3 regions of the Streptomyces sp. NPDC046831 genome follow, and region 2 is predicted to be linked to each of the others. Evidence: riboswitches for the same ligand, from Rfam matches in the RefSeq annotation. Region 2 holds a riboswitch; each other region holds the start of a gene.

Region 1 (4,203 bases), on a different contig from region 2:
GCTTCGGGGCCGTCCTCGTTCCGGGCGCTCCGGAGCATTCGGGCGCGGTCCGGGAAGCGGTGCATTCACCGGGTATTCCCCGTCCGGAATTCCGCACGGCACGCCGCCGCCGCTCATACGCGGGCGCGCGAGATGAGCAGCCCGGAATTCCACCCGCGTCGAATTGCCTCTTCTTGCACGTCCTGTATACGGCCCTCCTGTTAATTACGGGGACCCGGTATGTTGACGGGCCGTTGCGAGGTCCTCACGCGGGCGGCGCCCTCGTGCCGCCCGGGGACGCGCAGCCGGTGCGCGGCGGCCGCGCGCTCGGCGTGCAGGGCGGTGACCGCCCGCGCCCGCTCCCCGTCGCCGCGGGCGACGGCGTCCACGATGGCGCCGTGCTGCGCCCAGGACTCCACGGGGTCGGCCGGCGCCTGCACCGTGTACATCCAGGCGATCTTGTGCCGCAGCTGGGTCAGCACCGACGTCAGCGCGGGACTGCCGCAGGCCTGGGCCAGCGTCTCGTGGAACCAGCCGCCCAGCGAGCGCAGTTCCTCCCGGCTGCCCCGCCCGGCCCGCTCCTGCCCCAGCCCGACCAGGCCGCGCAGCACCTTCAGATGGGCCTCCGTGCGCCGCTGCGCCGCCCGGGCGGCCCCCAGCGGCTCCAGCAGCGCGCGCATCTCCAGCAGGTCCGCCGCCTCCCGCTCGGTCGGCTCGGCGACGCACGCGCCCGCGTGCCGCCGGGTCACCACGAACCCCTCCGCCTCCAGCGTGCGCAGGGCCTCGCGCACGGGGACGCGCGAGACGCCGTAGCGGCGCGCGAGGACCTCCTCGGTGAGCCGGCCGCCGGGCCGGTGAATGCCGGCGACGATGTCGTCCCGGATCGCGGTGCACACCGAGTGCGCCGGAATACGCATACCGACCTCCGCCTCGATTCCGCCGTGAAACGCCGACGCTGGACGCTTGTTCCGTGACTCTATGGCACCGGGCCGGAATTTCCGACGGCGCGACGAAATCCGTGCACGTTCCCGGACAGCGGACGTGCGGGGCACGACGGACGTCCGGAAAACACGAAGCCCCGGCCGGGCAGCCGGGGCGTTCGGAGTGTTCGGGGCGTTCGCGGGGTCAGACGTCGAGGCCGTGCTTGCGGAGATAGGCCACGGGGTCGATGTCGGAGCCGTACTCCAGGGACGTACGGGCCTCGAAGTGCAGGTGCGGTCCCGTGACGTTGCCGGTGGCGCCGGAGACGCCGATCTGCTGGCCGGGGACGACCCGCTGGCCCACCGAGACGCCGATCGACGACAGGTGGGCGTACTGGGTGTACATGCCGTCGGCCATCCTGATCACGACCTGGTTGCCGTACGCCCCGCCCCAGCCGGCCTCGACGACGGTGCCGGCGCCGACCCCGTGCACCGTGCTGCCGCTCGCGGCGTGGAAGTCGATGCCGGTGTGCGAGCCGGACGACCACAGGCTGCCGCCGGTCTTGTAGCCGGTGGAGACGTAGGAGCCGGAGATCGGCAGGACGAACATGTTCAGGCGCCGGCGCTCCGCCTCCCTGGCGGCCCGCTCCTTGGCCTCGCGCTCCTTCTTCGCCAGCTCGACGGCCCGCAGGCGGGCGGCCTCCTCGGCCGCCTTCTCCTCGGCCGCCTGCTGCTGGGCGGCAGCCTGGGCGTCGATCTGCGCGGCGACGGAGTCGCCGATGGTGACCACCGGGGTGAGGCCCGTGTCCTCCGGGCTGGGGGTCTCCGTAGCCAGCGCCGGGGCGGCGGCGAGACCGCCGAGGACGCCGGTGGTGGTGAGGGCCGCGACACCCGCCGCGCGGGCGGTGGTGCGGTGTACCCGGCTGGGCCGGCGGTGCTTGCCGGTGGCACGGCTGAACGCCATGGACAGGCTGGTCCTTTCCTTCCCTCTCGCCTACCGGGTTAGCTGACGGGTTCGGAGCAGGAAGGTCTCCTACGGGCCCCCTCGCACCAGGCGCGGGCGTCCGATTCACCCCAGGGACGGTGGGTCCCCGGCTCCCCTGGCTCGCGCCGTACGGGGACTCGGCGATGGCTGTCCGGTGCCGCGGGTGCGGCGCACTGCCTGACGGACAGCCGGCATGACGCTAATCGGGCCCGCCTTCAATTCCCAAACGGAAGACGGGTTTTGTAGCGCACGCCACAGCGCAGACAGGCAGCCTCTCCCTCAATTCGGACAACAGGGAGCCCTGGTGACACTCCGGTCACCAGGGCTCCCCGCGCGCGTGCTCCCCCGGCCCGCCATGACCGGGGGACGCGCTTCTAGTCGGCCGTCACCACCGAGACCGGGCCGATGCCGAGGTCCTGGAGGGGCGCCTTGATCTGCGCCGCGTCACCGACGAGGACGGTCACCAGGCGGTCCACCGGGAAGGCGTTGACGACGGCCGCCGTGGCCTCGACCGTGCCGGTGGCGGCGAGCTGCCGGTACAGCGTCGCCTGGTAGTCGTCGGGCAGGTGCTGCTCGACCTGGTCGGCGAGCGTGCCCGCCACGGCCGCCGCGGTCTCGTACTTCAGCGGCGCCACCCCGACGAGGTTCTGCACGGCGGTGTCGCGCTCGGCGTCGGTGAGGCCCTCGGCGGCGAGCTTGCGCAGCACCGTGAACAGGTCGTCCAGGGCCGGGCCGGTGTTCGGCGTGTCGACGCTGCCGCTGATCGCGAGCATCGCCGCGCCCGAGCCGTCGGGGGCCGAGCGCAGCACCTGGCCGAACGCCCGCACGCCGTAGGTGTAGCCCTTCTCCTCGCGCAGGACGCGGTCCAGGCGGGAGGTGAGGGTGCCGCCGAGGCAGTAGGTGCCGAGCACCTGGGCGGGCCAGACCCGGTCGTGCCGGTCCGGGCCGATCCGGCCGATCAGCAGCTGGGTCTGGACGGCGCCGGGCCGGTCCACGATCACCACGCGGCCGGTGTCGTCGGCGGTGACCGGCGGCACCGGCCGCGGCTCGGCCGGTGAGCCGGTCCAGGTGCCCAGGGTCTCGCCGAGCAGCGCGTCGAGGTCGACCCCGGTGAGGTCGCCGACGACCACGACGGTGGCCGTGGCGGGGCGGACGTGCCGGTCGTAGAAGGCGCGGACGGCCGCGGCGTCGATGCTGCGGACCGTCTCCTCGGTGCCCTGCCGGGGGCGTGACATGCGCGAGTCGGCCGGGAAGAGCTGCCGGGACAGCTCCTTGGCGGCGCGGCGGGAGGGGTTCGCCATCTCGTGCGGGATCTCGTCGAGCCGGTTGCGCACCAGCCGCTCGACCTCGCTGTCGGCGAACGCCGGGGCCCTGAGGGCGTCGGCGAGCAGGCCGAGCCCCTTGGCCAGGCGGGAGGCCGGCACCTCCAGGCTCAGGCGGACCCCGGGATGGTCGGCGTGCGCGTCGAGGGTGGCGCCGGCCCGCTCCAGCTCGGCGGCGAACTCCTCGGCGGAGTGCTTGTCGGTGCCCTCGGAGAAGGCGCGCGCCATGATCGTGGCGACGCCGTCCAGGCCGGCCGGCTCGGCGTCCAGCGGCGCGTCCAGCAGCACCTCGACGGCGACGACCTGCTGGCCGGGGCGGTCGCAGCGCAGCACCGTCAGGCCGTTGCGGAGGCTGCCGCGCCCGGGTGCGGGGAAGGCCCACGGCTTCGCCTCGCCGGCCTCGGGCCGGGGGTGGAACTCCATCGTGGTGAGCTCGGTCACTTCGCCGCCTCCTCGGTGTCGTCGGTGGCCGCGGCCTCGGCGGCGTCCGGGTTGTCGGTGGCGTCCGCCTGGCCGGCGACGGGCTCGTAGACGAGCACCGCGCGGTTCTCCGGGCGCAGCCGGGCCTTGGCGATCTCCTGGACCTCCTCGGCCGTCACCTCCAGCACCCGGTGGACGGCGGTCAGGGCGAGCTGCGGGTCGCCGAACAGGACGGCGTAGCGGCACAGTTCGTCGGCGCGGCCCGCGACCGTGCCGAGCCGGTCCAGCCACTCGCGCTCCAACTGGGCCTGGGCGCGCTCCATCTCCTCGGCGGTCGGGCCCTCCGCGGCGAAGCGGGCGAGCTCCTCGTCGATGGCGGTCTCGATGACGGGCACCTCGACGTCGCCGGAGGTCTTCACGTCCAGCCACCCCAGCGAGGGCGCCCCGGCCAGCCGCAGCAGGCCGAACCCGGCCGCGACGGCCGTGCGGTCCCGGCGCACCAGCCGGTTGTACAGGCGGGAGGACTCGCCGCCGCCGAGGATGGTCAGCGCCAGGTCGGCCGCGTCGCACGCACGTG
Region 2 (4,203 bases):
ACCACCCGGGCGGAGGAGATGGCGCGCGTGTGGACACGCCTGGAGGAGATGCTGGTGCGGCACACCGGGCGGGCCCCGCGGCAGGTGAGCGCGGACCTGGAGCGGGAAACGGTCCTGGACGCGCCGGCCGCGCCGGCGCACGGGCTGGTCGACCGCGTCGTCACCGGCCACAGGGGCCCGCAGGCCGCACCGGGTGCGAGGTGACGCGCCCGTGCTGCCGCCCGAGCTGCCACCGATGCCCGCCCTGACCCACGCCGAGGGCGAGCTGATCGACCATTACCTCCGCGTGGCCGACCTGCTGGGCCGGATCAACCCCGCCCGCGAGGGGAGCACCTACCGCGGCCTGAGGGCTGCTCAGGCGCTCGTCCGCGAGGCAGCCGGGCTGCGGGACGCGCTCAGCCTGATGCACCAGCGGGGCGAGAGCGAGCTGCACTCCACCACCCTGGCACGGGCGCTGCGGGTGCTGGACGGGGAGCGGCGCACGGCGCGTGTCACCGTCCCGCCGGCGCAGCGAAGTTGACGCCGTACCACCGACGCGCTCCCTCCTCGCCGTCGACGGAGGGCACGGTTCCGCCGCAGAACGAGCCGAACGGCCTACGCCCTTCCGGTCGACTTCCAGCTCCTCTCCAAGGGCTGTCCGAGTTGCGCACAGCGCCTGCCCGTTGGTCGGAATGAAGCGTTCCGCCGCAGGTCCGGGACTCGTCGGGACCCGCGACAGACGTTCGATCGGTGGGGTGTCCACCCGAACGGGTGAGTGGTGAGTAACAACACAAATCCCCGGTTCCGTTGGGATTTTCGGACATCCGTGAGCCAAGATCCGTGTCTGACGACAAGCCCCCGCCACAACGGCGGGGCGGTCCGGGCGGACGCCGAGTCCTGCCGCCGCCCGGATGACCGGTCGACGGAAGTGGATCGGCAGGAGTGGAGGACCCAAGTACGACGGGTCGCCGGAACGGCCATGTCATGGCCGGGCCGAGCAGCCCTTGGGGTGAAGCCGCGGCAACGCGGCCGGGCTACTTCGCCAGCCCGAATCCGACAGGTCATCCTTCACAGGCGGCTGACGAAGGGTTGCGCATGACTGCGCTGAATCGTGTCCCGTCGCTCATGGCCCGGGCCGGCACGGCCTCGGCCCTGACCATCGCCGCCGTCGGCGGCTCGATCGTGGTCCCCGGTGTCGCCTCCGAGGCCGCGGCCGCCACGTCGGCGACGAAGGCGCTGCACATCGCGGCGTCCAAGAAGGGCTCCCCGTACAAGTACGGGGCCGTGGGTCCGCGGCGCTTCGACTGCTCGGGGCTCACGCTGTACTCGTTCAAGAAGGCGGGCAAGAAGCTGCCCCGTACGGCGGCCCAGCAGTACAACAAGAGCCGCCACATCTCCGCGAAGAGCCGCCGGGCCGGAGACCTGGTGTTCTTCCACTCGGGCTCGAACGTGTACCACGTGGGCATCTACGCGGGTAAGGGCAAGATCTGGCACGCCCCGAAGACGGGAGACGTGGTGCGGCTGCAGAAGATCTGGACGAAGAGCGTCTGGTACGGGCGGGTCGGCTGACCCGGCCCGCAGGGGGCGAGGGGCCGGCCGGGTCCGTCGGGCCGGCCGGGCCGGGTGGCGGTGCCCTGACGCACCGCCCCGCCCCCGGCCGGCGAGCCGCGGTCCCGTGACCGGGCCCCCGCGCACGGCGATCGCCCGACGGAGGCCGCGGCGTGCGGTCCCGCCCTCCTGGGCGGCGCGCTGCGGCTGCGCTGCCCCCGACGGCGGACCCGGCTGACGCGGCCCCGGGCCGGCCGTTGCGGCCGACGCGGTCCCGGACGGGCCGTTGCGGCCGACGCGGCTCTGAGGAACCCGTCGGCGCTGAGGCGGCCGGCAACGGTCCGGTCCACTGCGGCTGCAGCTGCTCGCTGACGGCGACTCCGGCCGACGCGGCCGAGGCCAGGCCGGCCGACGCGGGCCGTACGGCTGACGCGGCCCGGGTCGGCCGCCCGGTCCCCGACGGCGACTCCGGCCGACGCGGCCGAGGGCAGGCCCGCCGACAACGCCCGTGCGGCTGAGGCAGCCCAGGCGGCTGCCCGGCCCCTACGGCGCCTCCGGCCGACGCGGCTCGTGCGGCTGGCGCGGCCCGGCGGCGGGACCGCGGCCCCCGGGCCGTCCGCCCGGCGGTGGCGGGCCCACCGGGCAGCCCTACGGCTCCGGCGGCCCCGCCGCCGTGACCGGAGGGGTGAGCACCGGCCAGGGCAGCGCGATGCAGACGGTCTTGCCGCCCTCGCGCGTGGGTCTGACGCTGAACCGGCCCCCGTACTCGGCCGTCAGCCACCGGATGATCACCATGCCCCGGCCGTTGTCCTGCTGGACGGCGCCCGGGAGCCGTTTCGGGAACCGGGGGTGGCTGTCGGTGACACCGATGCGCAACTGCTCGTCGCGGTCGAGCAGGAGGTCGACCGTGAAGGTCGGCGACTGACCGAACGTGTGCTGGACGGCGTTGGTGGCCAGTTCGGAGATGATGAGCCGGACCGTGTCGGCGGTGTCCGCCTCCGCCGGCAGGCCCCACTCCGTCAGGGTGTCCGCGACGAAGCTGCGGGCCGCCGACACCGAGACCGGTTCGCTCGGCAGAGTGACGGATGCTTCCAGATGGTCTGCCATGGCGACGTCATCCCTTTCCCGCGCGACCGCAGACCGACACGGAGCGGATGGTTCGAGTACGGTCCCGGACTGGTGCCTCGTCGTCAGACTGCCATCACCGCGTCGCCCACGACGGCGTTCCACCGAGATATGCATATATCTGTCGCTCGAAGCGGTGAACTCTGCGACGGCAGACCGTATTCGGGCGGCGCGGAGGGGATAGGGAGTAGCCCATGCAGCACGGTCCCGCGGTACGCCGCCGGAAGCTGGGCGCCGAACTTCGCGCCCTGCGCACCGCGGCCGGCCTGACGAGCGAAGAGGCGGCCGGCCTGGTCGGGTGGCACCAGTCGAAGGTCAGCCGGATCGAGACCGGCGCGAGCGGTGTGAAGCCGGCCGACGTGCGGCTGCTCCTGGACGCCTACGCCGTCGAGGACGCCCGGTTGCGCGAGCTGCTGACGGTGCTGGCGGGCTCGCACGACGGCGCAGGCCGGCACCACTGGTGGCAGGCCTACCGGGGTGTCCTGCCGCCGACCTACCGCGACTTCATCAGCCTGGAGTCGCAGGCCAGCGCCATGCGCACGCTGGAGACCTCGGTCGTGCCCGGCCTGCTGCAGACGCCCGAGTACGCGCGTGCGGTGACCCGGGCGGCGGTGGAGGGCCTCGACGAGGAGCAGCTGGACGCGCTGGTGGAGGTGCGGCTGGCCCGGCAGGACGTGCTGCGGGCGCAGCCGCCGCTGGAGCTGAGCGCGGTGCTCGACGAGGCGGTGCTGCGGCGGGAGGTCGGCGGGCCGGGCGTCCTGGCGCGGCAGCTGGAGCGGCTGGTGGAGGCGGCCCGGCTGCCCCAGGTGACCCTTCAGGTGCTGCCGTTCGCGGCGGGGGCGCACATCGGCGTCACCGGACCTTTTGTCATCTTTTCATTCCTGAGCACTTCTGACCTGGACGTGGTGGTTCTCGACCACTTGACGAGTAGCGCGCATCTCGAACGGAAAGAAGACGTAGAGGCTTACTCGGAGGCCTTCAACTCCCTTCAGGAGCACGCTCTTTCCCCCGAGGACTCGTTGGACTTCATCGCCGCGACAGCTCACGGAGCATCCGCGTAAGGAGGCGCCATGCCCGCTGCCCTGCCTTGCCACGTACCTTCCAGCAACGACCTGCACGGCGTGCGATGGCTGCGCAGCAGCTACAGCACGGGAGCCAACAACTGCGTCGAGACGGCGTCACCGCGCTCCGGTCCCGCGGCCGGGCGGCTCGCCGTGCGCGACTCCAAGGACCCGGCCGGCCCCGCGCTGCTCTTCTCCCCCGGGAGCTGGGCCGGGTTCCTCACCTCGTTGCGGTGACACCCCTCGTCAGGTCCGAGCCCGCCGACCCGTTCGGCCTCGGGCGGGACCCGGCCGTGTCACGCCGACTCACGGTCGTGTGCCGCCGATCGCCGCGACAGCCCGTTCGATCTGCGCCCCGGAGAGGTCGGCCCGTGCGGTCAGCCTGAGCCGTGAGACACCGTCGGGTACGGAAGGAGGACGGAAACAGCCCACAGCCAGCCCCGCCGACCGGCAGTCGGCCGCCCACCGCACGGCCCCCTCCGGGGACGGC
Region 3 (4,203 bases), on a different contig from region 2:
ACGGCGCCGCCGGTGCGGGTGGCTCCGCCGCCGTGGCCGCTGCACGGGGCGTACGGGCCGCCCTACCAGGTGTACCGCCAGCCGTCGGCCCACCGGCCGTACGGTCCGGCGGCGCCGTACCCGGCGCACAACCCGTACCGGTCCTGAGGCCCGGCCGGGGCGAAGCACGCCGGCGGGCCTCCTGCCGGGCCGGGCGGGCGGACCGGCGGGCGAGCCACCGCGCCCGGACACACGGCGACCGCACCCGCGTCGCGTCGCAGGACCGCGCCCGGGCACCGGCCAGGGCACCCGCGTGGCAGGCGCACCCCGGCGGGCGGTTCACCGCATCCGAGGACCGGCGACGGCACCCGCTGGGGAGGCAGGCCACGGCGGGCGAGTCACCGCACCCGCGGACCGGCGACCGCACCCCTCGTCGCAGGCAGGCCACGGCGGGCGAGTCACCGCACCCGCGGACCGGCGACCGCACCCCGCGTCGCAGGCAGGCCACGGCGGGCACGGACGACCGCGCCCGGGGGCCGGTGACCGCGCCCGCTCGGGGGTGCGCCTAGGCCGACGCCTCGTCCAGCTTCGCGATCTCCTGGCCGGACAGCGCCAGCTCCGCCACTCCCACCAGCGCGGGCAGCTGCTCCACGGTGCGCGCCGAGGCGATCGGGGCCGCCACCGTCGGCTGCGCGGCCAGCCAGGCCAGGGCGACCGTCGCGACGGGGACGTCGTGGGCCGCGGCGATCTCGTCGAGGGCGGTGAGGACCTTGCGGCCCCGCTCGCTCTCCAGGTGCTTGCCGGCGCCCTGGGCCCGTGGGCTGTCCACCGTCGCGCCGGGGCGGTACTTGCCGGTCAGGAAGCCGGAGGCCAGCGCGTAGTACGGGACGGCGGCCAGGCCGGAGCGCTCGGCGAGGTCGCGGAGCGGTCCCTCGTAGGTGTCGCGTGAGACCAGGTTGTAGTGGGGCTGCAGCGCCACGTACCGGGCCAGGCCCTCGCGCTCGGAGAAGTCGAGGGACGCGCGCAGGCGCTCGGCGGAGATGTTCGAGGCGGCGATGTGGCGGACCTTGCCCGCCGTCACCAGGTCGTCGAGGGCGCCGATGATCTCCTCGACCGGCACCTCCGGCTTGTCGAAGTGGGTGTAGTACAGGTCGATGTGGTCGGTGCCCAGGCGCCGCAGGGAGGCGTCGGCCGCGGCCTTGATGTTGGCGGCGGTCAGCCCCTGGAAGTCGGGGTGCTGGCTGACCTTGGTGGCGATGACCACGTCGGAGCGGTTGCCGCGTTCCTTGATCCACTTGCCGACGATGGTCTCCGACTCGCCGCCGCTGTTGCCCTCCACCCAGGCCGAGTAGGAGTCGGCGGTGTCGATGAAGTTGCCGCCGGCGGCCGCGTAGGCGTCGAGGACGGCGAAGGACTGCGCCTCGTCGGCGGTCCAGCCGAAGACGTTGCCGCCGAGGGCGAGCGGGAAGACCTCGAGGTCGGACGTACCCAGCTTGCGTAGAGAAGTCATGTCCAGTGTCAACGCACGTTCCGGAGCGCTCAATTCCGGATCCGCTGCAAAAGGTGGGCAAACACCTGACCGGCGGTCCTGACGTCGGGGGGACGTCGTCAGGACCGCCGGGGCCGGGAAGCGGCTGTCAGGGGGTGAGGCCCTTGTCGCGCAGCCACGCCGCCGGGTCGATGCCGGTGGCCTGGCCCCCGGGGTGGACCTCGAAGTGCAGGTGCGGTCCGGTGACGTTGCCCGTGGCGCCCACGCGGCCGATCACGTCGCCGGTGGCGACCTTCTGCCCGACGCTCGCGCTGATCGACGACTGGTGGCAGAACCACAGCTCAGTGCCGTCGTCGAGGGTGAGGATGGTGCGGTAGCCGTACGCGCCGGCCCAGCCGGCCTCGGTGATGGTGCCGCCGTGCACGGCCTTGATGAGGGTGCCCGTGGGCGCGGCGAAGTCCAGCCCGGTGTGGTAGCCGGAGGACCACATGGAACCGGCCTGGCCGAAGGCCGAGGTCAGGGTGTACGAGGAGGTGGGGAGCGTGTACTGCGCGGCCAGCCGGGCCAGGCGCTCGGCCTCGGCCTTCTTCGCGGCCTCCTGCTCCGCCTCCTTCTCCGCGGCGGCGGCCTTGGCCTCGGCCTCCTTCACCGCCTTGGCGGCGGCCTCCTCCGCCTGCCGGGCGGCGGCGGCGGCCGCGGCCTGCTGGGCCTTCGTGTCGACCTGGACCTGCTGCTGCTCGGCCTGGGCCATGATCCGGTTGCGCAGGGCCTCGCCCGCGTCGGAGGACCCCTGCGCCGAGTCGGCGGCGCTGGTGGTGAGGCTGCTGAGCGCGGTCGCGGAGCCCTGGGCCGCCGGTGCGGAGCCCTCGTCGTCGAAGAGGGTGCCCACGGAGGGCAGATCGGGCATGGAGATCGACACCGGCGGCTTGCCGGTCTGGGCGCTGGCCATGCCGCCCGCGCCCACGGCGGCGATGACGCCGACGCCGAGGACGGTGGAGCTGCGGGCGAGCCCGCCGCCGCGCTGCTTGGTGACGCGATGCCGGCCACGGACCGGGCGGACGGAGTCCGCGGTGGGGTTCCACTCCTCCCACGGGCCCTCGTCGGGGATGCGGCTGCCGTACCCGAAGGTGTCGGTGCTGTTCCCGCCGGTGTGGAACGGGGCCTGGGGGGCAGGCGGGTTGGACGCCACGCGGGCGCGCTCCTTTCCTTCCGTTCGCCTACCGGGTTAGCTGACGGGTTCGGAGCGGGAAGGTCTCCTACGCGCGTATACCGCCCGTTCGACACGGCGGACTACGCTCGACTCACCCCAGGTTGGTGGTTCCCCGGTTCCCTGACGGGATTCGGCGCGTGCGCACGGAGCCGTCTCGGGTGACGGCTGGGACGACCGCGCTGCGTTATCGAACGTTAATAGACCCGGGCCGTGGATTCCAAGCCGTTCGGCTTGATCGTTAAACCCAATTGGCGCGGAGAATCTGGCCGACGGGGGTCAAATACGGGCGAGTCGGCCAACCTCCGTGTGCACATGCCGCCTGACGATATGTCAGCCGTTGTGCGCGCGGAGACGGCACGCTCACCCACGGTGACGCGGCGTCAGGACCGCCGTACGGCCAGCAGGGCCATGTCGTCCGACAGGCCGTCCCCCGTGTGCCGGCGCACCTCCGCCGCGAGGGTGTCCAGCAGGGCGTGCGGGTCCCGGAAGGCCCGTCCGGCCAGGCGCTGCTCGGGGTCGTAGAAGCGGCCCCGTTCGTCGCGGGCCTCGGACAGTCCGTCGGTGTGCAGGAGGAGGGTCGCCCCGGCGGGGAAGCGGGTCTCCTCCGCACGGCCGGGCCGGACGCCGAGGTCCTCCAGGCCGAGCGGCAGCGCGGGCTCGGCGGCGAGCAGCGGACGCACGGTGCCGTCGGCGTGCAGCAGGAGCGGCGGCGGATGACCGCGGTTGACGATCCTCACCACCGCCCGGTCGTGCGGGATCTCGGCGAGGACGGCCGTGGTGAAGTCCTCGCACGCGTCGGGCCCGCCGCGCCGCGCGTCCTCGCGGGCCAGCGCCCGCTCCAGCCGGCCCGCCACCCCCTCCAGCGTGGCCTCCTGCTCGGCGGCCTCCCGGAACGCCCCGAGGACCACGGCCACGGCCGCCACCGCCCCCATCCCCTTGCCGCGCACGTCGCCGACGACGAGCCGCACGCCGTACGGGGTGTCCTGCACGGCGTACAGGTCCCCGCCGATGAACGCGTCCGCCTGCGCCGCCTCGTAGCAGGCCGCGACGTCCAGCCCGCCGATCCGCCCGGCCGGCTCCGGCAGCACCGCGCGCTGGGCGGCCTCGGCGATCTCGTGGGCGGAGGCCAGCCGCTCGTGGCCGCGGCGCACGAGGAGGTTGATGAGCACGGCCAGCACCGCGACGGTCGCCACGGTGACCAGTTCGGTGAACGCCTCGACGCGCCGTACGGCACCGGTGCCGAGGTGCACCGCGAGCACGACGGCGACCGCCGCCGCCCCGGTGAGCGCGGTGGCCCGCCGGGACAGCAGCGGCGCGGCGACCAGGGGCGCGGCCGTCAGGAGCGGGGCCGCGGTGACGTCGGTGGGGGCGAGGCAGTCGAAGCAGGCGCCGACGGCGAGCAGCAGCGCCGGGAGCAGCCGGGTGAGGGCACGGGCGTACGGGATCCGCCGCCGCCCGCCCGCACCGGGCGGAACGGGAGCGGCAGCACTGTCCCCGGCTGCCGGACCGGGCGCGGGGCCGCCGG

The links. Region 2 has a riboswitch for cyclic di-AMP ahead of ABZ920_RS20445 (C40 family peptidase). Riboswitches for the same ligand answer to the same signal wherever they lie in the genome.
Region 1: it holds a riboswitch for cyclic di-AMP, as region 2 does, so the genes downstream of both, ABZ920_RS10410 (M23 family metallopeptidase) here and ABZ920_RS20445 (C40 family peptidase) in region 2, are expected to answer to the same signal.
Region 3: it holds a riboswitch for cyclic di-AMP, as region 2 does, so the genes downstream of both, ABZ920_RS22775 (M23 family metallopeptidase) here and ABZ920_RS20445 (C40 family peptidase) in region 2, are expected to answer to the same signal.

What each region holds. Positions count from the first base shown of each region.
Region 1 covers NZ_JBEYXZ010000008.1:119,309-123,511, forward strand. Annotated here, with positions in the region: gene ABZ920_RS10405 (GntR family transcriptional regulator) at 201-896, opposite strand; gene ABZ920_RS10410 (M23 family metallopeptidase) at 1,105-1,863, opposite strand; cyclic di-AMP (ydaO/yuaA leader) riboswitch at 1,876-2,037, opposite strand; gene ABZ920_RS10415 (pitrilysin family protein) at 2,259-3,647, opposite strand; gene ABZ920_RS10420 (pitrilysin family protein) at 3,644-4,203, opposite strand, start outside.
Region 2 covers NZ_JBEYXZ010000024.1:5,519-9,721, forward strand. Annotated here, with positions in the region: gene ABZ920_RS20435 (ATP-dependent Clp protease proteolytic subunit) at 1-204, shown strand, start outside; gene ABZ920_RS20440 (hypothetical protein) at 212-520, shown strand; cyclic di-AMP (ydaO/yuaA leader) riboswitch at 890-1,071, shown strand; gene ABZ920_RS20445 (C40 family peptidase) at 1,075-1,548, shown strand; gene ABZ920_RS20450 (ATP-binding protein) at 2,176-2,634, opposite strand; gene ABZ920_RS20455 (helix-turn-helix transcriptional regulator) at 2,847-3,713, shown strand; gene ABZ920_RS20460 (DUF397 domain-containing protein) at 3,723-3,950, shown strand; gene ABZ920_RS20465 (8-amino-7-oxononanoate synthase) at 4,020-4,203, opposite strand, start outside.
Region 3 covers NZ_JBEYXZ010000029.1:19,960-24,162, forward strand. Annotated here, with positions in the region: gene ABZ920_RS22765 (PrsW family intramembrane metalloprotease) at 1-147, shown strand, start outside; gene ABZ920_RS22770 (aldo/keto reductase) at 545-1,489, opposite strand; gene ABZ920_RS22775 (M23 family metallopeptidase) at 1,617-2,657, opposite strand; cyclic di-AMP (ydaO/yuaA leader) riboswitch at 2,669-2,824, opposite strand; gene ABZ920_RS22780 (PP2C family protein-serine/threonine phosphatase) at 3,059-4,203, opposite strand, start outside.